DNA from 4 places in the Buttiauxella noackiae genome. Region 2 is predicted to be linked to each of the others. Evidence: predicted binding sites of a transcription regulator. Region 2 holds the regulator's gene; each other region holds the start of a gene.
The links. Region 2 encodes PurR, which represses purine synthesis genes. Its sites were predicted from a motif close to CANGCAAACGTTTGCNTG; they were not measured.
Positions count from the first base shown of each region.

Region 1 (7,371 bases), on a different contig from region 2:
GTAAAAGGCGACGGCACGAAAGTGACCGGTTTGCAGTATAAAGATCTTGTCACTGAAAGCGTACATGAGATTGAACTGGCAGGTATTTTCGTGCAAATCGGTTTGTTGCCAAATACCGACTGGCTGGAAGGCAGTGTTGAACGCAACCGCATGGGTGAAATTATTATTGATGCGAAGTGCGAAACCACAGTGAAAGGCGTATTTGCCGCAGGCGACTGCACAACGGTGCCGTACAAACAAATCATCATTGCGACGGGCGAAGGCGCAAAAGCTTCTCTGAGTGCGTTTGATTATTTGATTCGTAATTCGTAATAGAACCAACCATAAAAATGGCCCATCGCTGCTTGATGGGCCATTTTTAATACTCTTTTGGCAAATGCTTAATACCGATCAGTTTCCCGCGCTTAATCTCAATGTAATCACCTCGACGTAATTCCCCGAGAATTGCCATAATCGTGCTACGCGCTAATTGCGTACGTTCCTGAATAAAATCTGCCGCATTAATATCACGGCGTATATCTGCAGGTTGCAAATTCAGTTCGAGCAATTTACTGCGAATCATCACGTACGCCGGAACCCCTACCAGATGTTCATCACGTAAAGAGTACATCTGTAAAAACCAGGCAAGAAGAACAGAAACGGGCTCCCATAATTGCTGTCGGGTGAAGAGTTCAAATGCAAGTTCAGCCGGGATAACCCGCGCCTTACATGGCTCTTCTACTTTCAAAAACCAGCCGCCACGAGGCCGCAAACATTCAGCAATTCCATAAATAATCTTGCCCCTAACAGATGAAAGCACTAGGCCATCATTTGCACGAACAGCCGTAAAACGCCCCTCGGTGAACAGATACAGGAATTTCTCGTGCTGCTGAACTGCGTGAATTTCATCGTTTTCCTGGAAAGAGCGAACCGTCCCAAGCGTGGAAAGCGCTTCCTGGAGAGCATCTATCTCAGCGACTGGTCTGCATGGATAAAGAGTCGACAGCCCTGATTCACTGTTTTGATCATTTACGGTGGTCATGAATTAATCCTTTTTATTCCTCGCACCACAATCATAGTTGATAAAAAAAGCGGCTTACGCCGCTTTCTGTATAACAGACCGTATAAGGATTACTTTCTACGCCAGGTCGTGCCCTGCGGGCCATCTTCCAGCACGATGCCCATTTCATTCAGACGGTCGCGAGCCTGGTCTGCCAGCGCCCAGTCTTTTGATTGACGGGCATCGTTACGCTGTTTGATCAGCGCTTCGATTTCAGCAACTTCACTATCGTCGGCTTGAACGCTGCTTTGCAGGAAGACTTCTGGTTCTTGCTCAAGCAGGCCCAGTACGGCAGAAAGCTGGCGTAACGCAGCCGCCAGGCCATTTGCAGCAGCCAAATCTTCGGTTTTCAAGCGGTTCACTTCGCGCGCCATATCAAACAGCACGGAGTAAGCTTCTGGCGTGTTGAAGTCATCGTCCATCGCTTCACGGAAACGGGCTTCAAACGCTTCGCCGCCCGCAGGCTGCGCATTGGTGTCTGTGCCGCGCAGTGCTGTATACAAACGTTCCAGCGAAGTACGCGCCTGTTTCAGGTTTTCTTCGCTGTAGTTCAGCTGGCTGCGATAGTGGCCGGACATCAGGAAGTAGCGAATGGTTTCGGCATCGTAATATTTCAGCACGTCACGCACGGTGAAGAAGTTGCCCAACGATTTAGACATTTTCTCACGGTCGACCATCACCATCCCTGAGTGCATCCAGGTGTTAACGTATTCGCCGCCGTGCGCACAGGTAGACTGGGCGATTTCGTTTTCGTGGTGCGGGAACATCAGGTCTGAACCGCCACCATGAATATCAAAATGGTTACCCAGCTGTTTGCAGTTCATCGCTGAACACTCAATGTGCCATCCTGGACGACCTTCGCCCCATGGGGATGACCAGCTTGGTTCGCCCGACTTGGACATTTTCCACAGCACGAAATCCATTGGATTGCGCTTAACGTTCGCTTCTACTTCAACACGCGCACCAGCCTGCAATTGCTCCAGATCCTGGCGAGAAAGTTTGCCGTAATCAGCGTCGGATTCGACGGAGAACATCACGTCACCATTGCTGGCAACATAGGCGTGGTTACGCTCGATAAGCTGTTCAACAATTTCGATGATATCTGGAATATGTTTGGTCGCACGTGGCTCGCTATCCGGGCGCAAAATATTCAGCGCGTCGAAATCGGTGTGCATTTCAGCCACCATACGGTCAACGAGAGCGACAAAATCTTCGCCGTTTTCGTTGGCGCGTTTGATAATTTTATCGTCGATATCGGTAATATTGCGCACGTACTTCAGGTTATAACCGAGATAACGCAGGTAACGTGCCACCACATCGAAGGCGACAAAAGTACGGCCATGACCGATATGACACAAATCGTAAACGGTGATACCACACACGTACATGCCAACTTCTGGGGCATGAATAGGTTTGAATTCCTCTTTTTGGCGACTCATTGTATTAAAGATTTTTAACATCAGGGGATTCCATATAAGCGTGTGTAGTCGATATTGGGCTATATGTTACCTCAAAATTCCGTCAGGAAGCAGCACGCTTTGCAAGGTGATGATCATGCGCAGTTATGCTATAACAACCACCTTGTGTCGCGGCACCGTCTGCCGGAACACTGTCTGACTAATATAGGATGCACAGCATGGTTACTTTTCATACTAATCACGGCGATATCGTAATCAAAACTTTTGATGATAAAGCGCCGATTACTGTTAAAAACTTCCTCGAGTACTGCCGCGAAGGTTTCTACGCCAACACCATTTTCCACCGTGTGATCAATGGCTTTATGATCCAGGGCGGCGGTTTTGAACCGGGTATGAAGCAGAAAGAGACCAAAGACACCATCCAGAACGAAGCGAATAACGGCCTGAAAAACACCAAAGGTACGCTAGCAATGGCACGTACCCAGGCGCCACATTCTGCAAGTTCCCAGTTCTTCATTAACGTGGCTGACAACGATTTCCTGAACTTCAGCAGCGAAAGCATGCAAGGTTGGGGTTACTGCGTATTTGCTGAAGTTGTAGAAGGCATGGACGTTGTTGAGAAAATCAAAGGCGTGTCCACTGGTCGCAGCGGTATGCACCAGGACGTTCCTAAAGAAGACGTGGTTATCACAAGCGTAACCGTCAGCGAATAATTCGCCCCATGGCGACGCTGTTTATCGCAGATTTACATCTGTGTTCAGAAGAACCGGCGATTACCGCCGGTTTTCTGCGTTTTCTGGCGGGCACCGCTCGGAAAGCTGATGCGCTCTATATTCTTGGCGATCTGTTTGAAGCCTGGATTGGCGACGATGACCCTGAACCGCTGCACCGCCAAATCGCTTTAGCCATTAAAGACCTGGTGGATTCTGGTGTTCCCTGCTTCTTTATTCACGGCAACCGCGATTTCCTGCTCGGCAAACGTTTTGCCCGTTTAAGCGGAATGACGTTGCTGCCCGAAGAGCAAGTGCTCAATCTCTACGGCCGCAAAATCCTGGCCCTGCATGGCGACACACTTTGCACCGACGACCACGGTTATCAGGCCTTCCGCAAAAAAGTGCACCAGCCATGGCTTCAATGTTTATTCCTCGCCCTGCCGCTGTTTATCCGCAAGCGCGTGGCCGCCAAAATGCGCGCCAACAGCAAAGCGTCTAACAGCAGTAAATCGATGGCGATTATGGATGTGAATCCGCAAGCCGTTATCGACACCCTCACCCGCCACCGGGTGCAGTGGATGATCCACGGCCACACGCATCGCCCTGAAATTAATTCCCTTTCCGCTAACGGTAAACCCGCGTTTCGCTGCGTGCTGGGAGCGTGGCATACAGAAGGTTCGATGATTAAAGTCACTGCTGAAGACGTCGAACTAATTCCTTTCGAGTTTTAACTCGTCATACTTCGAGCCGCAGGGGTGTTGGCTGCACTCACAAACCCCAGTCACTTACTCAAGTAAGCTCCTGGGGATTTGCTCCCTTGCCGCCTACCTGCAACTCAAATTATTTAGAGTTAATAGCGTATAAAAATGGCTGTTTTCGCTACCAGATTAGCCACGCAACCGTTTTCCTTACCCTTTCTTCATGCTATTCTCTGAGCCCTTCTGACCGTTCGAGCCACGTTCGGTGATGTTTGCTACCCACAGGAGTTTTGAGACGCATGTCCTCCAACCAGACCCCGGCGCGTATCGCCATTGTCATGGGTTCCAAAAGTGACTGGGCAACCATGCAGTTTGCCGCCGAAATCCTCACCGCACTTGATGTCCCGCACCACGTAGAAGTGGTTTCCGCGCACCGAACTCCCGATAAACTTTTCAGCTTTGCCGAACAGGCAGCCGACAACGGTTATCAGGTGATTATTGCGGGTGCGGGCGGTGCTGCGCATTTGCCAGGTATGATCGCGGCAAAAACCCTGGTTCCCGTGCTGGGTGTGCCAGTCCAGAGTGCTGCGTTAAGCGGCGTGGACAGTCTCTATTCCATCGTACAAATGCCGCGTGGTATTCCGGTTGGTACGCTGGCCATCGGTAAAGCAGGTGCAGCTAACGCAGCTTTGCTGGCAGCGCAAATCCTCGCTTTGCATGATAAAGAACTGAGCCAACGCCTGGAAAACTGGCGTCAGGCACAAACCGATGAAGTGCTGGATAACCCAGATCCTCGGGGTGATGCATGAAACGCGTTTGCGTGCTGGGCAATGGTCAACTTGGCAGAATGCTGCGTCAGGCGGGAGAGCCGTTGGGCATTGCGGTTTATCCAGTTGGTTTAGATGCAGAACCCGAAGCGGTGCCATTTGCGCAAAGCGTTATCACCGCTGAAATTGAACGCTGGCCGGAAACGGCCCTCACCCGTGAACTGGCTCGTCACAACGCGTTCGTAAACCGTGACGTCTTCCCGATAATCGCCGACCGTCTGACACAAAAACAGCTGTTCGATAAGCTCGAGCTTGCGACCGCGCCGTGGCAGTTACTTTCCAGTCGCGACGAATGGGCTGGAGTGTTCCAGAACCTGGGCGAACTGGCGATAGTGAAACGCCGCGTCGGTGGCTATGATGGGCGCGGGCAGTGGCGCTTGCGCAGCCATGAAACCGATCAGTTGCCGGATGAGTGCTACGGTGAGTGTATTGTCGAACAAGGCATTAATTTTTCTGGTGAAGTGTCGCTGGTTGGTGCCCGTGGGCATGACGGCACAACGGTGTTTTACCCGCTGACGCATAACCTGCATCAGGACGGTATTCTGCGTACCAGCGTCGTTTTCCCCCACGCAGACATTGAGCAACAGCAACAGGCAGAAGCGATGCTTTCTGCCATCATGCATGAGCTGAACTATGTCGGTGTGATGGCGATGGAATGCTTTATTACGCCTGAAGGATTGCTGATTAACGAACTCGCGCCACGCGTGCATAACAGCGGACACTGGACGCAAAACGGCGCATCCATCAGCCAGTTCGAATTACATCTTCGCGCGATTGTAGACCTGCCGTTGCCACAACCGGTGGTGAATTCACCCTCAGTAATGATCAATCTTATCGGCACCGATCTGAACTACGACTGGCTGAAACTACCGTTAGTCCATTTGCACTGGTACGACAAAGAGGTGCGTGAAGGTCGCAAAGTGGGCCATCTCAACCTCAACGACAGCGATACTGACCGACTGAGCGCAACACTTGAGGCCATCGTGCCGTTGTTGCCAGCGGATTACGCCAGCGGCATTGCCTGGGCGCAGAGCAAACTTCTGAAGTAGTTCCGTTTGCGGCGGGTGGCGCGATGCTTACCCGCCCTACGAAAAATCCGCCCGTCGGGCGGATCATCCGACATTGACCAGACATTCACCCCGCATAACTTTCTTTTCTTCGTTGCAAGGCGCACAATCCACGGCGTTTCGGCCTCACTCGCTCTAAGGTTTATGTATGCAAAACGCTCGTCCTGATACTCAAAATTATGAACATCTGCTGCACGCCGATATCCCGCTTATCGACGTGCGTGCTCCGGTGGAATTTAGCCAGGGGGCGATGCCTGCCGCGCTGAATTTACCGCTGATGTCTGATGACGAGCGTGCGCAAGTGGGCACTTGCTATAAACAGCGCGGGCAGGAAGCGGCGGTGGAATTAGGCCATAGCCTGGTGAATGGCGAAGTTCGTGAAGCCCGTTTGCAAAAGTGGCTTGAACAATGTCGCCAGAATCCAGAAGGATACCTGTGCTGCGCAAGAGGCGGCATGCGTTCGCACCTTGTTCAGGAATGGCTACGCGACGCGGGCGTTGACTATCCGCTGGTCGAAGGCGGTTACAAAGCGCTGCGCCATTACGCCATGGACGTGATCGAATCCCGCTCGCGCTGGCCGATGATCCTCGTCAGTGGCAACACCGGTGGCGGCAAAACCATTCTGATTCGCTCGCTGCCAACCGGCATCGACCTTGAAGGGCTGGCGCATCATCGCGGTTCGTCATTTGGCCGCACGATTGTGGAACAGCCCTCGCAAACTAACTTCGAAAATAACCTGGCCGTAACGCTTTTAAAGAAAAGTGACGGCGCAGAAATGACGTGGGTTGTGGAAGATGAAGGCCGCATGATTGGCTCGCGCCATATCCCGGAATGCTTCAGAGAACAGATGTTACGCTCACCGATTGTGGTGATTGACGATCCGTTCGATCAGCGTTTAGAGCGCCTTAAAACTGAATATTTTGAGCAAATGAGCGCCGCGTTTTTGTCGGTCAGCGATGAAGAAACAGCGTGGCAGAATTACGGCGAGTATTTGCACCACGGTCTGTTCGCCATTCGCCGCCGTCTGGGCATGGAGCGTTTTACGCAATTCACTGCATATCTGGATAACGCGCTGGAATTGCAGCGTAAAACCGGTTCTGTCGAAGGGCACCTCGCCTGGCTTGCTCCGCTGCTTGAAGAGTATTACGACCCGATGTATCGCTATCAGCTGAGCAAAAAAGCAGACAACATCGTGTTTCGTGGCGACTACCAGCAGGTAGAGGAATGGCTGCAAAGCAATACCTGATATAGCCAGGCAGAATAGATTTTTTTGTCCGGGCTTCTGCTGGCTGATATTGGGGGTTATGCTGGTTTTGGCTGGTGTCTGCTTCGTGCCAGGAGCGGACATTGCTGATATATTAATCGCCATTAATACTCTCAATCGCCTATATGGTTACGTTCCATCGCTCTTAAAACCTTCTCTACAGAATCAAATACATCCATTCTCTGCATATCATGCGGGTATTTGGTGTATTCATAACCTTCTATGGCGAGATCCCATGTACTTTTCTTGAATTCACACTGAAATAATTGCACTGTCTTGTTTAAAATCAATGACTCTAATGTATTGTTATTTCTAATAATTTCATCAAACCCTTTGTTATTGATC
Region 1 is NZ_JPRU01000002.1:595,425-602,795, reverse strand. Features, by position in the region: gene ahpF (alkyl hydroperoxide reductase subunit F) at 1-312, shown strand, start outside; gene IX31_RS11195 (helix-turn-helix domain-containing protein) at 359-1,021, opposite strand; gene cysS (cysteine--tRNA ligase) at 1,111-2,499, opposite strand; gene ppiB (peptidylprolyl isomerase B) at 2,676-3,170, shown strand; gene lpxH (UDP-2,3-diacylglucosamine diphosphatase) at 3,179-3,901, shown strand; gene purE (5-(carboxyamino)imidazole ribonucleotide mutase) at 4,168-4,677, shown strand; gene purK (5-(carboxyamino)imidazole ribonucleotide synthase) at 4,674-5,744, shown strand; gene mnmH (tRNA 2-selenouridine(34) synthase MnmH) at 5,911-7,008, shown strand; gene IX31_RS11160 (DUF2971 domain-containing protein) at 7,140-7,371, opposite strand, start outside.
Region 1: a site for PurR is predicted at 4,063-4,080, ahead of purE (5-(carboxyamino)imidazole ribonucleotide mutase). Genes of this name have one in related genera too.

Region 2 (7,371 bases):
TCTTCAGATTTGTACTTAGCTGCAGTCTCTTTAATCAGAGATTGCAATTCACCACGCTGATACATCTCAATGATGATATCGCAACCGCCAACCAGCTCACCATCAACCCACAGCTGCGGGAAGGTAGGCCAGTTAGCGTATTTTGGCAGCTCAGCACGGATGTCTGGGTTCTGTAAAATATCAACGTACGCGAAACGCTCACCACAAGCGGATAGCGCCTGCACAGCCTGGGCGGAGAAGCCACAGCTAGGCAGTTTCGGAGAACCTTTCATATAAAGAAGAATTGGGTTCTCAGTAATCTGTTGTTGGATTTTTTCAATAGTGCTCATTGCATGCTTCCTCAAACCAAGTCCTGGCATTAGCCTGCCATTGTAGCGATTGACGCCCCCTCCAGAAAACACCATTTTTTACAGGGTTTTTCTGTCGTACGCGATGGAGGGACAACATGCATTAAGAATAACACTTTTCCTGCCACTGAAAATCAGCAAATAATCCTAAGCCTGATCAATAAATAGCCTTACAACCATTAGTTTGGTTATTTTTTTTGCGTCCGGTAACGAAACAGCAAGACGAATAGTAAAAGGTTATTAACTTTATCGTACTTAATAGATTAGAATCGGCGGGTTTCGCAAAATCATACACGGGCATGATGGTTTTTCTCATGCATTCATTTTAACCAGGGGATTGTCGAGTGGCGCGGATAACAAAAATTTCTATCACGCTCTGTGCTCTGCTATTTACCTTGCCGTATACACCATTGACGCAGGCGTCTGAGCACGCTCGTCCCGTGGTGGCGTCCAAAGCGCACGTTGTGAAAAATACAACGAAGAGCACAGAAAAGAGCAGTAAGAGTAAAACCACCACCGCCAGCAAAAAAAGCACCACCTCAGCTAAAACGGCCAGCAAGAAAAAAGAAACAACTGCCGCAAAAAGTAAAACCGCCAAAAATGCCAGCAGCGCTAAAACAAAGAATCTTGCAAAAAACTCCCGCAATAAAACTTCTAAGCTCGCAAAAGCCCAGCCTGTTACTTTCACCGAAAAATGCAGCAAGCCGCGTAAAGGCCATAAAGCGCATTGTGTAAAAGTGAAATCAGAACAGCCAACGACGATTGCAGCGGCGCATAAAGTCCGTGTGCAAAAAGCACAAAAAACGGCAATGAACAAATTGATGGGCCAGATCGGTAAGCCGTATCGTTGGGGTGGCACCTCACCAGTTACCGGTTTCGATTGCAGTGGTCTGGTTTACTACGCATACAAAGACTTAGTGAAGTTCCGTATTCCTCGTACCGCTAATGAGATGTATCACCTGCGTGATGCCTCATCTGTAGATCGTGGAGAGCTGGAAACGGGTGATTTGGTGTTCTTCCGTACTCAGGGTCGTGGTACTGCTGATCACGTTGGTGTATACGTCGGCAATGGTAAATTCATTCAGTCACCACGTACCGGTCAGGACATCCAGATCACCTCTTTGAGCGAAGATTACTGGCAACGTCACTATGTCGGCGCAAAACGCGTTATGACACCTAAAACCATTCGTTAAATCTGCTACCTGCCCTTCCCTGGGCAGGTAAGTTCCCTCTTTTGCTTATCCTTTCAATTTGTTACCCTAAACCCGCACTAAAAGTGTTTATTTAACAATAGATACCCAAAGTAATTCGAGTTGCATCGCAGCGGCAAGAGAATGAATAAAGCCAACAAAGATGTAGCTCGAAGTATCACGGGTAATAAGGAGTCAGCAATGTCGTTCGAACTACCTGCACTACCATATGCAAAAGATGCTTTAGCACCGCATATCTCCGCCGAAACTCTGGAATACCATTACGGTAAACACCATCAAACTTATGTCACTAACCTGAACAATCTGGTTAAGGGCACCGCGTTTGAAGGTAAAACTCTCGAAGAGATCGTTCGGACTTCCGAAGGTGGCGTGTTTAACAACGCAGCTCAGGTCTGGAACCATACCTTCTACTGGAATTGCCTGGCACCAAATGCTGGCGGTGAACCAACTGGAGAGCTTCTGGAAGCCATTAATAAGTCATTTGGTAGCTTTGCTGAGTTTAAACAGCAATTCACTGATGCGGCTATCAAAAACTTTGGCGCTGGCTGGACCTGGCTTGTCAAACAAGAAGATGGTGCTTTGGCGATCGTCTCTACCTCAAACGCGGGTACACCACTGACAACAGCAGCAACGCCGTTATTGACTGTGGATGTGTGGGAACATGCGTACTACATCGACTACCGCAATGCTCGTGCTGGTTACCTTGAGCATTTCTGGGCGTTGGTGAACTGGGAGTTTGTTGCGAAGAACCTGGCAGCATAAAACCTAAAAGATATGGGCCGCGATTGCGGCCCATTTTAATCAGAGCGATGTATCAATGCAGTACGGCGGTTAGCGCGCCACACACAATCAGTGCCAAAACAACAACCGTGGTCATGATTGAAAATTTCAGATCGGTACTCATTAGCAAACTCCTTTTATTACCTTACAATCGGTGTGTCGGATTGATTTTCCCACAATCAGACATAAAAATCCCCCTCGTTTTAACCTGATATCGCTTTTCCCTCTTTCACTTTTCTCCAGGATAGGCCAAAATCCCACGCTAATTTATTGCGTACCATCTATTCAACGCCCTCCTTCCGTTTTATGTCGCAATCCCGGCATACCTGCAACCTTAACGTTGCCTCAGGAGTTAGCGTACGCAATCGTTTAACACATTGGTTATCAGGGGTTTACGATATGGCCCGGAGTGAAATTTAATGGCGACAATCAAGGACGTAGCGAAGCTCGCAAACGTTTCCACTACAACCGTATCACATGTGATCAACAAAACCCGTTTTGTGGCGGAAGAGACACGTAATGCGGTATGGGCTGCGATTAAACAATTGCACTATTCACCTAGCGCCGTCGCGCGTAGCTTGAAAGTTAATCACACCAAAACGATTGGTTTGCTAGCCACTTCCAGCGAAGCACCCTATTTTGCCGAGATAATTGAAGCTGTCGAAAATAGCTGCTTTGAAAAAGGCTATACCCTGATTCTGGGTAATGCGCATAACAACTTCGAAAAACAGCGCGCCTATTTGTCCATGATGGCGCAAAAACGCGTTGATGGCCTATTGGTGATGTGTTCTGAATACCCGGAATCATTACTGACTATGCTTGAAGAATATCGTCACATCCCAATGGTTGTGATGGACTGGGGTGAAGCCCGCGCAGATTTTACCGACTCCGTTGTCGATAATGCTTTCCACGGTGGCTACCTGGCAGGACGTTATTTGATTGAGCGTGGCCACCGTGAGATTGGTGCAATTCCCGGTCAAATGGAACGTAATACCGGTGGTGGCCGCCATGCAGGGTTTATGAAGGCACTTGAAGAAGCGGGTATCTCTATTCCTGACAACTGGATTGTTCAAGGTGACTTTGAACCTGAGTCAGGCTACCGCGCCATGCAGCAGATAATCGGTCAGTCTCATCGCCCAACTGCAGTATTCTGCGGCGGTGACATTATGGCGATGGGCGCAATTTGTGCTGCTGATGAGATGGGTTTACGCGTGCCGCAGGATATTTCCATTATCGGTTACGACAACGTGCGTAACGCGCGTTATTTCTCACCGGCATTGACCACTATTCACCAGCCGAAGGATTCGTTGGGTGAAACAGCATTCAATATGCTGCTGGATAGAATCGTCAATAAACGCGAAGAGTCGCAGTCGATTGAAGTCCATCCACGTCTGATTGAACGCCGTTCAGTGGCAGATGGTCCATTCCGCGATTATCGTCGCTAAGTTAAGTCGGATGACGCTATGCTTATCCGACCTATGAAATGCAGTTGTCGGGTGGATTACCACCCGATTTATAATGGCTCCTGCAACCACTCCTGATTCATCGTCTCGCTATCCCCTAAATACTCCAGCAGCCAGGCCAGGGCTGGCGAAGCGTCATTTTGCCGCCATGTCAGGCAACATGCTGCATCCGGGAATGGGTTATCGAGTGTCAGCTGACTCCACTGCCCAGAAGCCAACCACGGCCTTGCTATGTGCAATGGCACCATGCCGATACATAACCCCGCGCTAAGACAATCAGAGCCTGATTCCCAGTCCGGAACCACAACTCGACGCTGGTTATCCAAAAGCCAGGTAATACGCTTCGGTAGCGAACGGGAAGTATCTTCGAGTACTAACGACGGCCAGGCCCGTAGATCATCATCACTTAAAGTTCCGCCCTGTCGTGCCAGCGGATGGTTTGATGACACCACACAGCGCCAGCTCAGCGCCCCCATATCGCGAAAAGCATAGCGCCCCCCGACAGGAATGGCTTGTGTCGCGCCAATCGCGACTTCAACTCGTCCGTCAGCTAGCGCATCCCACACGCCATTAAACACCTCCTGAAAAATACGCAGTTCGATATCAGGAAAGTGGCGATAAAAATCCAACACCAACTGCCGCGTTCGTTCGGGCTTAACGATATTATCGACGGCTATCGCCAGATGGCCGCGCCATCCATTTGCGATCTGTTGGCACTGTTGCCGTGTCGTCATCATTTTTTTGATAACAGAGCGGCCTTCTTTCAAAAAAAAGATGCCTGCGGGGGTTAATTCTACATCCCGATGACGACGTTCGAATAACGGAACGGCTAACCAGTCTTCCAACTGCCGTACCGTATAGCTGATAGCTGACGGAACGCGGTGTAACTCTTGTGCTGCACCGCTGAAGCTACCATTGCGCGCTACCGCATCTATCACTTCCAGCGAATATTCTGACCACATTTCTCTGCTCACAAATTTTTTGAACGCAACCTACAAATATTAGCGTTTCACAAGCGTATTTGCACTCCGTACACTCACGCGGCAATCAACCTGCACGATAAAACAAGAGAACATTATGCAACCATCAAAAGGATTTCTTATCTGGCTGGCTGGATTAAGTGTGTTGGGCTTCCTCGCCACAGACATGTATCTGCCTGCTTTCGCTGCCATTCAGCAAGATTTACAGACCGATGCCTCCGCCGTCAGTGCGAGTCTGAGCCTGTTCCTTGCCGGCTTTGCGCTTGCCCAGTTAATGTGGGGGCCGTTATCTGACCATTTCGGACGTAAACCAATTTTGTTAGCAGGCCTGAGCCTGTTCGCCGTCGGTTGTATTGGTATGTTGTGGGTAGAAAGTGCCACTGCTCTGCTGGTGCTGCGCTTCGTTCAGGCCGTTGGTGTATGTTCTGCCGCGGTAAGCTGGCAGGCGCTGGTGACCGATTACTACCCGGCAAACCGTGCAAATCGTATTTTCGCAACGATTATGCCGCTGGTTGGCCTGTCTCCTGCGCTGGCTCCGCTTCTGGGTAGTTGGATTTTGACCCACTTTGACTGGCAGGCTATTTTCGCCACGCTGTTTGCCATCACACTGGTGCTGATGATCCCAACTTTGCGTCTGAAACCACGTACCCAGCACCACCCGCAAACAGAAGACAATAAAGTCAGCTTTATGTCGTTACTTCGCTCGCGTGTATATAGCGGCAACGTATTGATTTACGCAGCCTGCTCAGCCAGCTTCTTTGCCTGGCTAACCGGATCTCCGTTTATTCTGAACGATATGGGTTACAGCCCGGCGGCGATCGGCCTGAGCTACGTACCACAAACTATCGCCTTCCTGATTGGTGGATACGGCTGCCGTAGTGCTCTGCAAAAATGGCAAGGCAAGCAAATGCTGCCCTGGCTGTTGGCTCTGTATACTCTGAGTATTTTCGGCACGTGGGCGGTCGCTGTTAGCGGTCATGCCACCCTGACTGCTCTGCTGATTCCATTCTGTGTGATGGCCATTGCCAACGGCGCTATTTACCCAATTGTTGTCGCTTCCGCCTTGTTGCCTTTCCCACAAGCCACGGGAAAAGCCGCAGCGCTGCAAAACACGCTGCAATTAGGGCTATGTTTCTTCGCAAGCCTGATGGTTTCCTGGCTTGTGGCAACACCGCTGCTGACCACCACCAGTGTCATGCTAGCCACAATTGTGCTGGCCATACTGGGCTATTTGTTTCAGCGCCGCAAAAATGCCGAAGTCTGGCAAACGGCTGAATCCGATGCACATTAAGATTAAAATAACTCAGCATTAATGTAGTTAGCTTGCTAAGAATATGTGATTGAATCACCGCTTAAGCGAGCCTATACTCATAAACGGCTCAACAAATAACACCATAATAATCACATTAAAACGGGAGCCTCTTGGCTCCCGTTTTTGTTTTAGAGGTTTTTTTTGGGGCTCCCGGTCCCCTTTCTCTGTTCTACGTCGGATATCAGGCACACGGAATTTTCCGTGACATTTCTCACATGCCCAAAATAGCGTCTACGCTGTTTTAAGGTTCCTCTCACATTGGTGGTGGAGAAGCTATGAGTTCATCGTGTATAGAAGAAGTCAGAATAAGAAATAACCCGTGGTATCGAATCGTGAACGATATGCTCACGCAGGCGGGGATAGAAATTAATGGCCCACGCCCCTTCGATATCCAGGTTAAGCATCCCGATTTTTTTAAGCGTGTTCTGCAAGAAGGTACACTGGGTCTTGGTGAAAGCTATATGGACGGCTGGTGGGACTGCGAACGGCTGGATATTTTTTTCCATAACGCCATTCGCGCCGGGCTTGAGCGACAACTCCCTCACCATTTAAAAGACACGTTACGTGTAGCTGCCGCGCGCTTAATTAATCTGCAATCAAAAAAACGCGCATGGATAGTCGGCAAAGAACATTATGATCTGGGCAATGACTTATTTAGCCGCATGCTCGATGAACATATGCAATATTCCTGCGGTTATTGGAAAGAGGCAACCACGCTAAGTGATGCACAAAACGCCAAGCTGAAAATGATCTGCGATAAGCTGCATCTTGAGCCAGGAATGACGCTACTTGATATTGGCTGCGGCTGGGGCGGTCTGGCAGAATTTGCTGCCCGGAATTACGGTGTGGCCGTTCATGGTGTAACCATTTCCGCTGAGCAACAAAAAATGGCGCAAGAGCGCTGTACTGGTCTTAACGTTAAAATTGCTCTGCAAGATTATCGCGAACTGGATATGCAATTTGACCGCATTGTTTCTGTCGGGATGTTCGAACATGTTGGGCCGAAAAACTATGCCACCTATTTTAATGTTGCCGACCGCAACTTAAAACCTGACGGTATTTTTCTGCTGCACACTATTGGCTCGAATAAAACCTTTAATGGTGTTGATCCATGGATAGACAAGTACATTTTCCCTAATGGTTGTCTGCCTTCAGTACGCCAGATTGCCGATGCCAGCGAAGGTCATTTTGTGATGGAGGATTGGCATAACTTTGGTGCCGACTACGACAAAACATTGATGGCCTGGCATGAACGCTTCAATAACTTTTGGCCAGAAA
Region 2 is NZ_JPRU01000001.1:330,887-338,257, reverse strand. Features, by position in the region: gene grxD (monothiol glutaredoxin 4) at 1-329, opposite strand, end outside; gene IX31_RS01470 (C40 family peptidase) at 692-1,540, shown strand; gene sodB (superoxide dismutase [Fe]) at 1,739-2,320, shown strand; gene cydH (cytochrome bd-I oxidase subunit CydH) at 2,373-2,462, opposite strand; gene purR (HTH-type transcriptional repressor PurR) at 2,758-3,783, shown strand; gene punR (DNA-binding transcriptional activator PunR) at 3,852-4,763, opposite strand; gene punC (purine nucleoside transporter PunC) at 4,879-6,072, shown strand; gene cfa (cyclopropane fatty acyl phospholipid synthase) at 6,369-7,371, shown strand, end outside.

Region 3 (7,371 bases), 990 kb from region 2:
GCATTCGGCCAAAACTGTTCTCTCATTTGGTGCGAAGAAACTCAGCAGGCAGCATTGGTTGATCCTGGCGGTGAAGCCGAAAAGATCAAACAGCAAGTGACTGCGAAAGGCGTGACAATTACGCAGATCCTGTTAACTCACGGCCATCTTGATCATGTTGGAGCGGCAGCTGAGCTGGCTGAACACTACGGTGTTCCTGTAGTTGGGCCGGAAAAAGAAGACGAATTCTGGTTGCAGGGTTTACCTGCACAAAGCCAAATGTTTGGACTCGAAGAGTGTTTGCCGCTGACGCCTGATCGCTGGCTGAACGAAGGCGACGCGGTGTCGGTAGGGAATGTCTCCTTACAGGTTCTGCATTGCCCGGGCCATACACCTGGCCACGTTGTTTTCTTTGATGCTCAGTCCCGGTTACTGATTTCCGGCGATGTGATTTTCAAAGGTGGGGTAGGGCGTAGCGATTTCCCTCAGGGTAATCATGCAGCACTCATTGACTCAATTAAACGTAAGCTATTGCCATTGGGCGATGATGTTACGTTTATTCCAGGCCATGGACCGTTGTCGACGCTCGGTTACGAACGCCTGCACAATCCCTTCTTGCAAGACGAATTACCGGTCTGGTGATTTCCTCCTGCTGAAATAAAAAGAGCCGCATTATTAATTTAATGCGGCTCTTTTTTTGTCGATAACTTAATTACAGTACAGCGACAATCGCTTCGCACAGTGGCGCCATGTTGTCTGGCGTCATACCTGCTACGTTTACACGTCCGGATGCTACTGCATAAACACCAAACTCTTCACGTAAACGCAGTACCTGCTCTTTGGTCAGGCCACTGAACGAGAACATGCCGTTCTGGTTGATAATGAAGCTGAAATCGCGGTTAGCGCCTTTCTCTTGCAGAGTATTCACAAACAGGTGGCGCATACGCTGAATACGCTGACGCATGTCAGACAGCTCTTGTTCCCAGAGAGTACGCAGGGCATCGTTGCTAAGAATTGTGGCTACAACCGACGCGCCGTGAGCTGGTGGGTTTGAGTAGTTAGCACGAATCACAGATTTCATCTGGCTGAATGCACGGTCAACGGTGTCTGCATCAGCAGCAACCAGCGTACAGGCACCTACACGCTCATTGTAGAGGCCGAAGTTCTTGGAATAGGAACTAGCCACAATCAGCTCTTGATGGCTTGCTGCGAAGATACGCAGGCCTTCTGCATCTTCTTCGAGACCACGGGCAAAGCCCTGGTATGCAAAGTCAAACAGCGGTAACCAGCCTTTAGCCAGTGACATCTCAGCCAGGACCTGCCACTGCTCAGCTGTTGGGTCGATACCGGTTGGGTTATGGCAGCAACCGTGGAACAAGACTACGTCGCCTGCTTGCGCTGCTTGCAGGCTGTTGATCAGTCCGTCGAAATTCAGAGCGTGATTCTGCGCGTCGTAGTAATCATATTCGCACACTTCCAGACCGGCGGAGTTAAATACACTTTTGTGGTTCGGCCAGCTAGGGTTGCTTACCCATACGCGTTGGGTGTTAGTGTTTTTAGCGAGGAAATCAGCAGCAACGCGCAGTGCACCAGTACCGCCAGGAGTCTGTGCTGTGCGAGCGCGCTTGTTTGCACTAAGAGCGTTATCTTTCCCGAACAGCAATTCCTGTGTGCAACGGCCAAACTCTGGAATACCGTCGATGCCGAGGTAGTTTTTGGTGTTCTCATTTTCCAGCAGATAAAGTTCCGCTTTTTTTACACAGGTCAAAACCGGAGTTTTACCCGTTTCATCCTTATAAACACCAATACCGAGGTTAATTTTAGTCGGACGGTCATCGGCGCGAAACAGATCGGCCAAACCAAGAATTGGATCAGCAGGAGCAGCGGTAATGTTCTCAAACATGACGGGTTTCCATTGTGATATCGAGGGAGTAACGCTCTCAGGTTAACTGCTGTTTTAGCAAATGCCAACCGTTTGCAACAAAAAGAAACAGCTCCCGTCACAAGTTAATTTTTTCAGCTTTTCAGGCATAAAAAAACAGGGCCGAAGCCCTGTTTTTAAACCATCCTTGCAACTAAGTTGCTGGATAATTAGAACTGGTAAACGATACCAACAGCTGCCTGGTCGTCTGTAGCCAGACCGGTCGCTTTAGCGTAATCGTTGTCATCCAGCAGGTTGAACTTATACGCTGCGTATACGTTCATGTTTTTGTTGAAGTAGTACCAAGTACCCACTTCTACGTATTTGGTCAGGTCAGCATCGCCGCCGCTGAAGCCAGCGCGTGATTCCAGATCTTTACCTTTGGACTGTACATAGCCAACAGATGGGCGCAGACCGAAGTCGAATTGGTACTGAACAACCGCTTCCAGGTTCTGAGTTTTGTTAGCGAAGAAAGCAGCATCAGTATCGTTAATACGGCTTTCTGGCGTCATATTGTACGTCTGGGAATACATAACTGCTGCGTACAGGTTGTTTGCATCATACTTAGCAGAAGTTGCCCATGCTTCAGCTTTGTCACCAGTGCCGTTAGCTTTCTGATCAACGGTACGGTTAGAGTTCGCATAACCAGCAGACAGGCCGAAACCTTCGCCCAGGTCATAAGATACAGAGGTGCTAACGCCGTCGCCGTTCTGTTTGAACACGCTACGGGTAGAGGATTCGTTTTTACCCTGGTACTGTACTGCGAATGCCAGGCCGTCAACCAGACCGAAGAAATCAGAGTTACGGTAAGTAGCAACACCGTTAGTACGACCAGTCATGAAGTTGTCGGTGTAGTTCCAGCCGTCACCACCCCACTCAACCAGCATATCTGTCGCAGATTCTACGTCGTAGATTGCGCCGTAGTTACGACCGTAGTCGAAGGAACCTGCATCACCCATTTTCAGACCAGCGAATGCCAGACGGGTTTTAGTACCCTGGGCGCCTTCCGCATTAGAGGCGTCCATGTTGTATTCCCACTGACCATAGCCGGTCAGTTGGTCATTGATCTGAGTTTCGCCCTTGAAGCCGATACGAGCATAAGTGGTGTCTTCGTTGCTGGTGTTACCGTTAGTAGTCCAGACGTGTTCACCAACAGCTTTACCGTAGAAGTCCAGTTTGTTGCCGTTTTTGTTATAGATTTCTGCAGCGTTAGCTGCACCGGCTACCAGCAGAGCAGGGATAACCACTGCCAGAATATTGCGCTTCATCATTATTTATTACCCTCATTGGTTTTTTTGTGACACCTGCCACTGCCGTCAATAATTCTGTACGGAACTATTGATGAGAGTTTGGTGTCTTTCTGTATCTGTCAGGCATCTTTCCATCCATGAAACCGTTTCGCTAGCCTGAAAGTGCTACAAACATCGAGAGTTAGTTACAAGAAGAAAGTATGTGTAACTAAATGTGTATTTTATTGAACTTTGTGAACTATCTCAAACTTCCTGACCGCTTCGTTTAAAAAACCACCTTTCTAATCCTATATATATGAATTACTTATGTTTAATTTGCATAACAGCAAATCTTCTTAATTTTTTGCTTACATTTGTACAATCTTTGAGTGATTTTTAGATGTCCAGACATCTGAGTGAAATTTATCCGAATGTGCTAAGTCAACTAACCGAAGCAGGAAGCAAGCGGAAATAGGGGGTGTTTTGTGATTGTTTATTTCGCGGACACAATTCGTAACTGGGGAGTTGCAGGATGGGGTTGAAATTGACGTTTGTTTAACTTTCGTTGAAGAAAAAAGACGTTTATACGGCAGACAGAAAAAAGGCCAGCAACGCTGGCCTTAGAAAAATGACTGCTTAGAAGTTCGCATTACGTGGTGTACGTGGGAATGGAATCACGTCACGAACGTTCTGAACACCAGTTACATAGGCAATCAGACGCTCAAAACCAAGACCGAAGCCAGAATGCGGAACGGTACCGTAACGACGCAGGTCGCGGTACCACCAGTAGTCTTCTTTATTCAGCCCCATCTCCGCCATACGCGCATCCAGCACATCCAGACGCTCTTCACGCTGAGAACCACCAATGATCTCACCGATGCCTGGAGCTAACACGTCCATCGCGGCAACGGTCTTACCGTCTTCGTTAAGGCGCATATAGAACGCTTTAATATCTTTCGGATAGTTCTTCACAACAACCGGTGCTTTGAAGTGTTGCTCAGCAAGGTAACGTTCATGTTCGGAAGAGAGGTCAACGCCCCAATAAACTGGGTTTTCGAATTTCTGGCCACAATTCTCGAGAATTGTAACAGCGTCGGTGTAATCAACCTGTGCAAAATCGGCGTTGATGAAACGCTGTAAACGTTCCACTGCATCTTTATCCACGCGCTCTGCGAAGAACTCCATGTCATCCATGCGCTCATCAAGCACCGCTTTGAAGACATATTTCAGCATGGCTTCTGCGAGACCCGCTACGTCGTCAAGATTTGCGAAAGCGACTTCAGGCTCCAGCATCCAGAACTCAGCCAGGTGACGGCTGGTGTTGGAGTTTTCAGCACGGAAGGTTGGGCCGAAGGTATAAACCTTAGAAAGAGCACACGCATAGGTTTCGCCGTTCAACTGACCAGATACGGTCAGGAATGCTTCTTTACCAAAGAAGTCTTTATCGAAATCGACTTTGCCAGCGTCGGTACGTGGTAGGTTTTCCATATCTAGCGTTGAAACGCGGAACATTTCGCCCGCACCTTCGGTGTCTGAGGCTGTAATCAATGGCGTAGAAACCCAGAAATAACCTTGCTCATGGAAGAAACGGTGTAGCGCCTGAGCCAGAGTATGACGAACGCGTGCAACAGCACCAATCATGTTGGTGCGCGGGCGCAGGTGAGCAACTTCACGCAGATACTCAATACTGTGGCGTTTAGCTGCCATCGGGTATGTATCAGGATCGTCAACCCAACCGGTCACTTCAACTTCAGTTGCCTGGATTTCAAAGCTCTGGCCCTGACCGAGAGACTCAACAACTTTACCGGTTACAACAACGGAGCAACCCGTTGTCAGGCGCAGTACGTCATCATTGTAATTAGGCAGAGAATTATTAATGACGGCCTGTACAGGAGAGAAGCAGGAACCGTCATAGACGGCGAGGAAGGAGATACCAGCTTTTGAATCTCTACGAGTACGCACCCATCCGCGCACGGTGACTTCTTGGTCAACGGCTACACGGCCCTGGAGTACGTCGGCTACAGGCACAACGCTCATATTTTTCTCTCTATTAAATGGTCAATGACAAAAATAAATTACCCACAACGGGGGGTTATCTATGTTACCTGTCGCGAGCCGACTGACAAGCAGAAAAATCAATATACCCTTAATCTTTCAAGTTGCAGGTGCGTTAGCTGCTCTCGCTCACCTCAGTCACTTACTAATGTAAGCACCCGGGGATTTGCTCGTTTGCCGCCTTCCCACAGCTCGAAATCTTTTGGGTATATCAGATGAAGAAATACAATAAAGAAGGGAACCCATAAACAAGTTGAATATCGTTTATGGGTTTTATCAGGACTAACTGGCTTTTTTAACTTGCGGTAAATCGAAGGCTTTACGCAGCGCTCGAACGAATGCTTTATCGTGGCAAATGGTTTTACCCGGGCTATCCGAAAGTTTAGCCACTGGCTTGCCATTACACTCCACCAGCTTGATAACAATATTAAGCGGCTTCACCTGTGGAATATCGCAGGTCAGGCGCGTACCGATACCAAAACTTAAATTGATGCGCGCAGCGAAGTGGCGATACAGCTCAATAGCTTTTGGTAAATCCAAATTATCAGAGAACACCAGCACTTTGGTTTTAGGATCGATACCGAGTTTCTGATAATGGGCGATAGCTTTTTCACCCCATTCGACCGGATCCCCTGAGTCGTGACGCAATCCCTGGTACAGGCTGGCAAACGAGAGGTCAAAGTCGCGTAAGAAGGCATCCATGGTGATGCAATCGGTTAATGCGATACCGAGTTTGTCAGGGTATTCGTCAAGCCATGCCTGAAGCGCTGCACGTTGGCTGTTGGCCAGTGTCGGGCTGATTTGCTGATGTGCCTGGAACCATTCATGTGCCTGAGTCCCCATTGGGGTCAAATCCAGGCGGTGAGCCAGATCGTAATTGCTGGTGCCCACAAACCACGTTTCTTGTTGCAGACGGCTGACGATAGCCTCTTGCACTTCACGCGAAAAGCGGCGGCGCGTACCAAAATCCATCAGACGGAATGCGGAAAGGTCGATATCTGCTGTCAGTTCTTTGAATTGAAGCAGTTTACTTTCCAGGCTCTCCAGCGCCATTTGCGGTGTTACGCCTGGTGAGCGGTGCTGATGCACCACTTCACTGATCACGGCCAACAAGGGGACTTCCCACATAATCACTTCCAGCCACGTGCCGGTCAGACGAATGTCTAAATGGCCGTTGTTATTGCTGATGTGCACAGTCGTGGGGTCGTAGCGGAAGGTGCGCAGCCACGAGAGATAATCTGCTTTAAAGAACGGCAGACTTTCCAGGAAGGTGAACTCCTCATCGCTAAGCGCGAGGTGCTGCATTAAATCAACCTGTTCACGGATGTCATCTGCATAAATGCCCAGCAGATCGTCACCGCGGCAACGGAACTCGGCCGCGACGCTCACATCGTGATAACGGTGGAAAACAGCCTGCTGCATATGAAGCTTATAGGCGTCAGTATCCAGAAGCGTTTGCAAAATCGGGGAAGCGTGTCGTGTCATGGCGCGTTGCAGCATCCTCTCACAGGAGCGTTTCCATCAAGGGCTAAGCAGATAAAAGACGCAGGAGTATACCCTGATTATCTGTTTATTAAACCCGGATCACAATATAACCGTCATTCTTCGAGCTGTGGGGGGTTGGCTGCACCTACCCACCACTCGAATTATTTAGGTTATAACGAACATTTCGTGATGGTCGATGGCAATTCGTGCCGCATGTTATAAAAATGTAGCAATTCATGTGAAAAGCCCAGAAAAGATGAAGATTCTGCGTGGCAACATTAGGGCAACAGGAATAGACTGAACTTCGCAAACTTACCGATGATGTATAAGGTTTTTTATGACACAACAGCCACAAGCCAAATACCGCCACGACTACCGCGCGCCGGATTACACGATTACCGATATCGATTTGACCTTTGACCTTGATGCCACAAAAACCCTGGTCACTGCTATTAGCCAGATTACCCGCCAGGGCGCCGCTGGTGCGCCGTTGCGTCTTGATGGTGAAGATCTGACGCTTGTTTCAATTGATGTGAACGGTGCCGCCTGGGAGCATTACCGTCAGGAAGAGGGCGCGTTGATCATTGAAGCGCTGCCAGAAGCCTTTACGCTGACCATCGTTAACGAAATCAGCCCGGCAACCAATACCGCGCTTGAAGGGCTTTATCTTTCAGGCGATGCGCTTTGCACTCAGTGTGAAGC
Region 3 is NZ_JPRU01000001.1:1,324,485-1,331,855, reverse strand. Features, by position in the region: gene IX31_RS06160 (MBL fold metallo-hydrolase) at 1-621, shown strand, start outside; gene IX31_RS06155 (amino acid aminotransferase) at 692-1,882, opposite strand; gene IX31_RS06150 (porin) at 2,071-3,171, opposite strand; gene asnS (asparagine--tRNA ligase) at 3,766-5,166, opposite strand; gene pncB (nicotinate phosphoribosyltransferase) at 5,467-6,669, opposite strand; gene pepN (aminopeptidase N) at 7,007-7,371, shown strand, end outside.
Region 3: a site for PurR is predicted at 1,944-1,961, ahead of IX31_RS06155 (amino acid aminotransferase). Genes of this name have one in related genera too.

Region 4 (7,371 bases), on a different contig from region 2:
TACACAATTTTATCCGCGATGGTGAAAGCCTGGGCAAGCTGGTGTTAGACGGCCGTGATGGTAAACATCCTGCTGCCATTGGCCCAACCATTTTTGTCGACATCGATCCGAATACTCGCCCGGGCCGAGATGAAATCTTCGGACCCGTTCTGGTTATTACCCGGTTCACCACCGAAGCGCTGGCGCTGGAATTAGCTAACGACAGCGACTACGGCCTGGGTGCTGCAGTGTGGACCCGCGATCTTTCCCGTGCTCATCGCATGAGCCGACGCCTTAAAGCTGGCTCAGTCTTCATCAACAACTACAACGATGGCGATATGACCGTACCGTTCGGTGGCTACAAACAGAGTGGTAATGGCCGCGATAAATCCCTGCACGCGCTGGAAAAATTTAGCGAACTAAAAACAATCTGGATCTCCCTGGAGTCTTAATCATGTCTGAACATACCACCAGCTATTACGCCGCCAGCGCTAATCAGTATGAGCCGTTTCCACAGCTTGAAGAATCCGTTTCCTGCGATGTGTGTATCGTCGGAGGAGGTTACACCGGACTTTCCTCAGCACTTCATCTGTCGGAAATGGGTTATGACGTAGTGCTGCTTGAGTCGGCACGCATCGGCTTTGGCGCAAGCGGGCGTAACGGCGGCCAGCTCGTTAACTCCTACAGCCGTGACATCGACGTCATCGAACGCACTTACGGTCCAGACGCCGCAAGAATGCTAGGTGGCATGATGTTTGAAGGCGGCGAGATCATTCGCGAACGCATCAAACGCTACCAGATTGACTGTGACTACCGTCCAGGCGGATTGTTTGTCGCCATGAACCGCAAGCAGATGGAAACCCTGGAAGAACAAAAAGCTAACTGGGAGCGCTACGGCAACATCCATCTGGAGCTGCTGGATACCGATGAGCTACGCCGTGAAGTGGACAGCGACCGTTATGTTGGCGCCTTGCTCGACCATAGCGGTGGCCATATTCACCCGCTGAATCTGGCTATCGGCGAAGCCAATGCCATTCGCCTTAACGGCGGCCGCGTCTATGAATTGTCACCGGTAATTAACATCCAGCACACCAGCCCGGCAGTTGTCAGCACCGCAAAAGGCCAGGTCACGGCACGTTATGTCATTGTGGCGGGTAACGCTTATCTCGGCGATAAGCTCGAGCCGGAACTGGCAAAACGCAGTATGCCGTGTGGTACCCAGGTGCTGACCACCGAACCACTGGGTGAAGACGTAGCCCGCTCACTGATTCCGAAAAATTACTGTGTGGAAGACTGTAACTACTTGCTGGACTACTACCGTCTGACTGGCGATAACCGTCTGCTCTATGGCGGCGGGGTGGTATATGGCGCTCGAGACCCTGCGGATATTGAACGTCTGGTAATGCCCAACCTACTGAAAACTTTCCCGCAACTAAAGGGCGTGAAAATCGATTACAGCTGGACCGGCAACTTCCTGTTGACTCTTTCACGGATGCCACAGTTTGGCCGCCTGGATAACAACATCTATTATATGCAGGGCTACAGCGGACACGGCGTGACCTGTACGCATCTGGCGGGGCGTTTGATCTCCGAACTTCTGCGCGGTGATGCTGAGCGTTTCGATGCGTTTGCCAACCTGCCGCATTACCCATTCCCTGGTGGTCGCAGCCTGCGTATCCCGTTCACCGCGATGGGGGCGGCCTACTACAAACTGCGCGATCGTCTTGGTGTGTGATTAACTCTCTAATCGACTGATGCCTGATATAAGGCAACGTGTCTGAGAGCATATTTTATTTGTATTACTATGACTTATGATGGAAAGCTCTCATCAGAAATAAAATGGACAACTCCGTTTAGGGTTGTCCATTTTTTCTTTACTTGTGCCTCGATGGCGCACTGCATCAGTAGAATATGATTGCTTCGCTAATGGATGTTTCGGGCCATCCTGGGATGAGTCACCAGGTTACGGTGACTGAGGGCGTACTGGCAGAAGAGTGCTCGGCAATGTTATCTGTTTTTTCTCGAGTCCGCCGTCTTGAGAAAAAGGCCCTAAAGGAAAAGGCCCGTAGCCTGGAGTAGCAAGCTCTACAGGGGTTACAACTGGGTAAGCTTCAGCATATTTTTCTTCTTGCGCCGCCTGCTTCTCTTTTTCAAGTAAATATCCCGCAAGACTGATGTGATACTTACGGATATTTTCTACATAGGCATAAGCCTCATGGCCACGGGCGTAACCATAAGTGGTTTTGCTGTAATACTGTTTTTGACTCAGCAAAGGTAGCCGAGTTTTTACATCCGCCCAACTGTCCGGATTACCTTTCTGTTTCGCTGTAAGCTGACGGGCATCAAGCATATGGGCATACCCCATGTTATAGGCCGTCAGAGCAAACCAAATACGCTCATCCTCTGGCACGCTCTCAGGGACTTTTGACATCATATCTTTCAGATAACGACTCCCCCCTTCAATGCTTTGCTCTGGGTCTAACCGGTCAGAAACACCGAGACTTTGCGCGGTATTTTTGGTCAGCATCATAAGCCCGCGAACGCCAGTGGGTGAAGTGGCCTGATCATCCCAGTGCGATTCCTGATACGAAATCGCTGCCAGCAAACGCCAGTCTATTTCAGTGGCATATTTTTCGAATAACGGCTGAAGCGTTGGTAGCACGGTATCAACCGCTTTCAGGAAGGTACGGGTATCTACGTAGTCAAAATCCCCAACGTGGCCGAGATATTTTTCTTCAAGACGCGCAAAGGTGCCATCGCTGTTAAGGCGGTTATAGAAATCGAGTAGAGCTGCGGAAAGGCTATCATCGTTATCCAACGCGCTAAACCACGTAACAGGCTGTTCGTCGGTCACATCCAGAGCGACAGCAAGCTGCGGATGAACGCGTTGGAAGGTGCTGATGGCAACAGAATCCGCAATAGTAAAGGCAATCTCTCCATCAACCACTTTTTGCATCAGTTCAGTGCTGCTGTGTTGTTCATCAACTCGCCAGCTTAAATCCGGGAATTTTTCTGCTTTCAGCTTGTTCAACGCATTAAGTGACGTAACGCCGGGTGAGAGAACTAGCTGATTTTCTTTAACGTCCGCCAAAGAGCGCGGACGGAAACTCCCGATGCGATAAACCATCTGCTGGGAAACGGAGTAGTAGCTCGGTCCGGCCTGGTAACGTTGGCTACGTTGCGTGTTGTAAACCAGGCCTGCTGCAATCACATCGGCATTATCATTATCAATGTCATCAAACAGCTCCTGGATATTGGGGCGAACGGTCACTTCCAGCTTTACGCCAAGATAATCAGCAAACTGCTGGGCCAGTTCGTAATCCAGGCCGATCTTCTTTCCCTGATATAGGGTGTAGGTCAAAGGCGACTGAATCGTACTGACGCGTAAAACCCCCCGCGATTGAATAGCGGCGATACGGTTTTCGGTTTGTCCGAACCAGGGTATGGAGGGCCAGAGCGCCACTGCCAGCAACACGGTTACGGCACCGATGAGCAGATAATTAATCTTAAATCTTTTCAAATAGTTAATCTTCTGCGGTGCGTCGAGTCTTCGCTAACAACAGGCTTCAAAAGTTGAGGTTGCACAAAAAGGTGTGGCGCATTTTGCTTAACAAAACGCCACTGCGCAACTTATTCAACATTTCTGGCTGAATTTTAAACAATAAAAAGTAATCCACTTATTTATACGCAAACGGTTTCGTCACGGCGATGGATTATCTATAATGGCGCCCGTTTTCCCCTTGCGCCCACTGAAGCGTCCCCCTGGCGTTTCGAAGACGAGAGATCTTTGATGATGGAAATTCTGCGTGGTTCGCCCGCTTTATCGGCATTTCGTATTAACAAATTACTGGCCCGCTTTAATGACGCCAACCTTCCGGTCAGCGACATTTATGCCGAGTATGTTCACTTTGCCGATCTCGACGCGCAGCTCGACTCTGATGAGCACGCCCGTCTGCAACGGTTGTTGAAATATGGTCCAACCCTTGCCGACCACGCCCCGACAGGCCACCTGATTCTGGTCACGCCGCGTCCTGGTACCATCTCCCCCTGGTCCTCTAAAGCTACCGATATTGCCCATAACTGCGATCTGGCCAAAGTTAAGCGCCTGGAACGTGGTGTGGCGTATTACGTGACGGCAAGCCAACTGACCGACGCACAACGCAACGAAGTTGCCACATTGCTACATGACCGCATGATGGAAAGCGTCTTTGGTGCGCTTGATGATGCACAGCAGTTGTTCTCTCATCACACGCCCGCTCCGGTGCAAAGTGTTGACCTGCTCACGCAGGGTCGCGAAGCACTGGTTGAAGCCAACATCCGTTTAGGACTGGCTTTGGCAGAAGATGAAATCGACTACCTGCAGGATGCGTTCACCAAACTGGGGCGCAACCCGAACGACATCGAGCTGTATATGTTCGCGCAGGCGAACTCCGAACATTGCCGCCACAAAATTTTCAATGCCGACTGGATTATCGACGGCGTAGAGCAGCCTAAATCGCTGTTCAAAATGATTAAAAACACCTTCGAGAAAACGCCTGATTACGTGTTATCTGCTTACAAAGATAACGCCGCTGTGATGGAAGGCTCCTCGGTAGGGCGCTTCTTTGCTGACCATGAAGCAGGTCGCTACGACTATCACCAGGAGGAAGCGCATATCCTGATGAAAGTTGAAACTCACAACCACCCAACTGCTATTTCCCCATGGCCGGGTGCTGCAACAGGCTCTGGTGGTGAAATCCGTGATGAAGGTGCGACGGGCCGTGGTGCCAAACCGAAAGCTGGCCTGGTTGGTTTCTCGGTTTCAAACCTGCGCATCCCTGGTTTTGAACAGCCGTGGGAAGAAGATTTCGGCAAACCCGATCGTATCGTAACCGCCCTCGATATCATGACCGATGGCCCTCTGGGTGGTGCGGCGTTTAACAACGAATTCGGTCGCCCGGCGTTGACTGGTTACTTCCGTACATACGAAGAGAAAGTGAATAGCCATAACGGCGAAGAGTTACGCGGTTACCACAAGCCAATCATGCTGGCCGGTGGCATCGGTAACATTCGTGCCGACCACGTTCAAAAAGGCGAAATTACCGTGGGCGCGAAACTTATCGTGCTCGGTGGCCCATCAATGAATATTGGTCTGGGTGGCGGTGCGGCATCTTCCATGGCATCCGGTCAGTCTGATGCGGATCTGGATTTTGCTTCCGTACAGCGCGATAACCCAGAAATGGAACGCCGCTGCCAGGAAGTTATCGACCGCTGCTGGGAACTGGGCGATGCCAACCCGATTTTGTTTATTCACGATGTGGGCGCAGGCGGTCTTTCCAATGCCATGCCTGAGCTGGTGAGCGACGGCGGCCGCGGTGGCCGTTTCGAACTACGTGATATTCTGAATGATGAACCGGGTATGAGCCCGTTAGAAGTGTGGTGTAACGAATCCCAGGAACGTTATGTTCTGGCCGTTGCTCCAGACCAGTTGCCGCTATTTGACGAACTGTGCCGCCGTGAACGTGCGCCATATGCCGTTATCGGTGAAGCCACCGAAGAAAAACACCTGACGCTTAACGACAGCCATTTCGACAACCAGCCGATTGATATGCCGCTGGATGTGCTGCTCGGCAAAACGCCAAAAATGGAACGTAACGTTGAAACCCTGAAAGCGAAGGGCGATGCGCTGGATTGCCGCAATATCACGATTGCTGATGCGGTAAACCGTGTGCTGCATTTGCCAACAGTTGCAGAAAAAACCTTCCTTGTGACCATTGGTGACCGTTCGGTTACCGGTATGGTTGCCCGTGACCAGATGGTTGGCCCATGGCAGATCCCGGTTGCCAACTGTGCGGTTACTACCGCAAGTCTTGATAGCTACTATGGTGAAGCGATGTCGCTTGGCGAACGTGCGCCGGTAGCGTTGCTGGACTTTGCGGCATCAGGTCGCCTGGCGGTCGGTGAAGCGTTGACTAACATTGCCGCAACGCAAATTGGCGCGTTGAATCGCATCAAACTCTCGGCAAACTGGATGTCCGCCGCAGGCCACCCTGGTGAAGACGCAGGTCTTTATGAAGCGGTAAAAGCTGTCGGTGAAGAACTTTGCCCAACGCTTGGCCTGACCATTCCGGTCGGCAAAGACTCTATGTCGATGAAAACCCGCTGGCAGGAGGGCACCGAGCAGCGTGAGATGACCTCTCCGTTGTCGCTGGTTATCACCGCATTTGCCCGTGTTGAAGATGTTCGCCGCACCGTTACGCCACAGCTGCGTACTGAAGATAACGCTCTGTTGCTTATCGATTTAGGCGCAGGCCACAACGCGCTGGGCGCCACGGCGCTGTCTCAGGTTTACCGCCAGCTGGGAGACAAGCCTGCGGACGTTCGTAGTGCCGAACAACTGAAAGGCTTCTTTAACGCGATTCAGGCGCTGGTGGCCGAGCAGAAACTGCTGGCTTACCACGACCGTTCTGACGGTGGTCTGTTGATCACGCTGGCAGAGATGGCGTTCGCCGGTCACTGTGGCGTGGAAGCGGATATCGCAACGTTAGGTCGCGACCACCTGGCGGCACTCTTTAATGAAGAGTTAGGTGCTGTAATCCAGGTGAAAGCGGCAGATCGCGAAGCGGTTGAGAAAACGCTGGCAGATCACGGCCTGGCAGATTGCGTTCACTTCCTCGGCAAAGCTGTTGTGGGTGACCGTTTCACGCTGACCGCCGATAAGCACGCTGTGTTTAGCGAAAGCCGCACCACGCTTCGCATGTGGTGGGCAGAAACCACATGGCAGATGCAGCGCCTGCGTGATAACCCTGAATGTGCCGATCAAGAGCATGAAGCGAAAGCTAATGACAACGATCCTGGCCTGAACGTTAAGCTCAGCTTCGACATCAAAGAAGATATCGCGGCACCGTTTATCGCTAAAGGTGCGCGTCCAAAAGTTGCCGTACTGCGCGAGCAGGGTGTTAACTCTCACGTGGAAATGGCGGCCGCCTTCCACCGCGCGGGCTTTGATGCCATCGACGTGCATATGAGTGATTTACTGGCGGGCCGCCGTGGTCTGGAAGATTTCCAGGCGCTGGTGGCGTGTGGCGGCTTCTCTTATGGCGATGTGCTGGGTGCTGGTGAAGGTTGGGCGAAGTCCATTCTCTTTAACTCACGCGTACGTGACGAGTTCGAAACCTTCTTCCACCGCCCGCAAACCCTGGCATTAGGTGTATGTAACGGTTGCCAGATGATGTCGAACCTGCGTGAACTGATTCCGGGCAGCGACCTGTGGCCGCGGTTTGTGCGCAACCATTCTGATCGCTTTGAAGCACGTTTCAGCCTGGTTGAAGTCACGTCAAGCCCATCGCTGCTGTTGCAAGGCATGGTCGGCTCGCATATGCCAATCGCGGTTTCGCACGGCGAAGGGCATGT
Region 4 is NZ_JPRU01000002.1:1,285,297-1,292,667, reverse strand. Features, by position in the region: gene puuC (aldehyde dehydrogenase PuuC) at 1-431, shown strand, start outside; gene IX31_RS14365 (NAD(P)/FAD-dependent oxidoreductase) at 434-1,714, shown strand; gene mltF (membrane-bound lytic murein transglycosylase MltF) at 1,943-3,499, opposite strand; gene purL (phosphoribosylformylglycinamidine synthase) at 3,770-7,371, shown strand, end outside.
Region 4: a site for PurR is predicted at 3,664-3,681, ahead of purL (phosphoribosylformylglycinamidine synthase). Genes of this name have one in related genera too.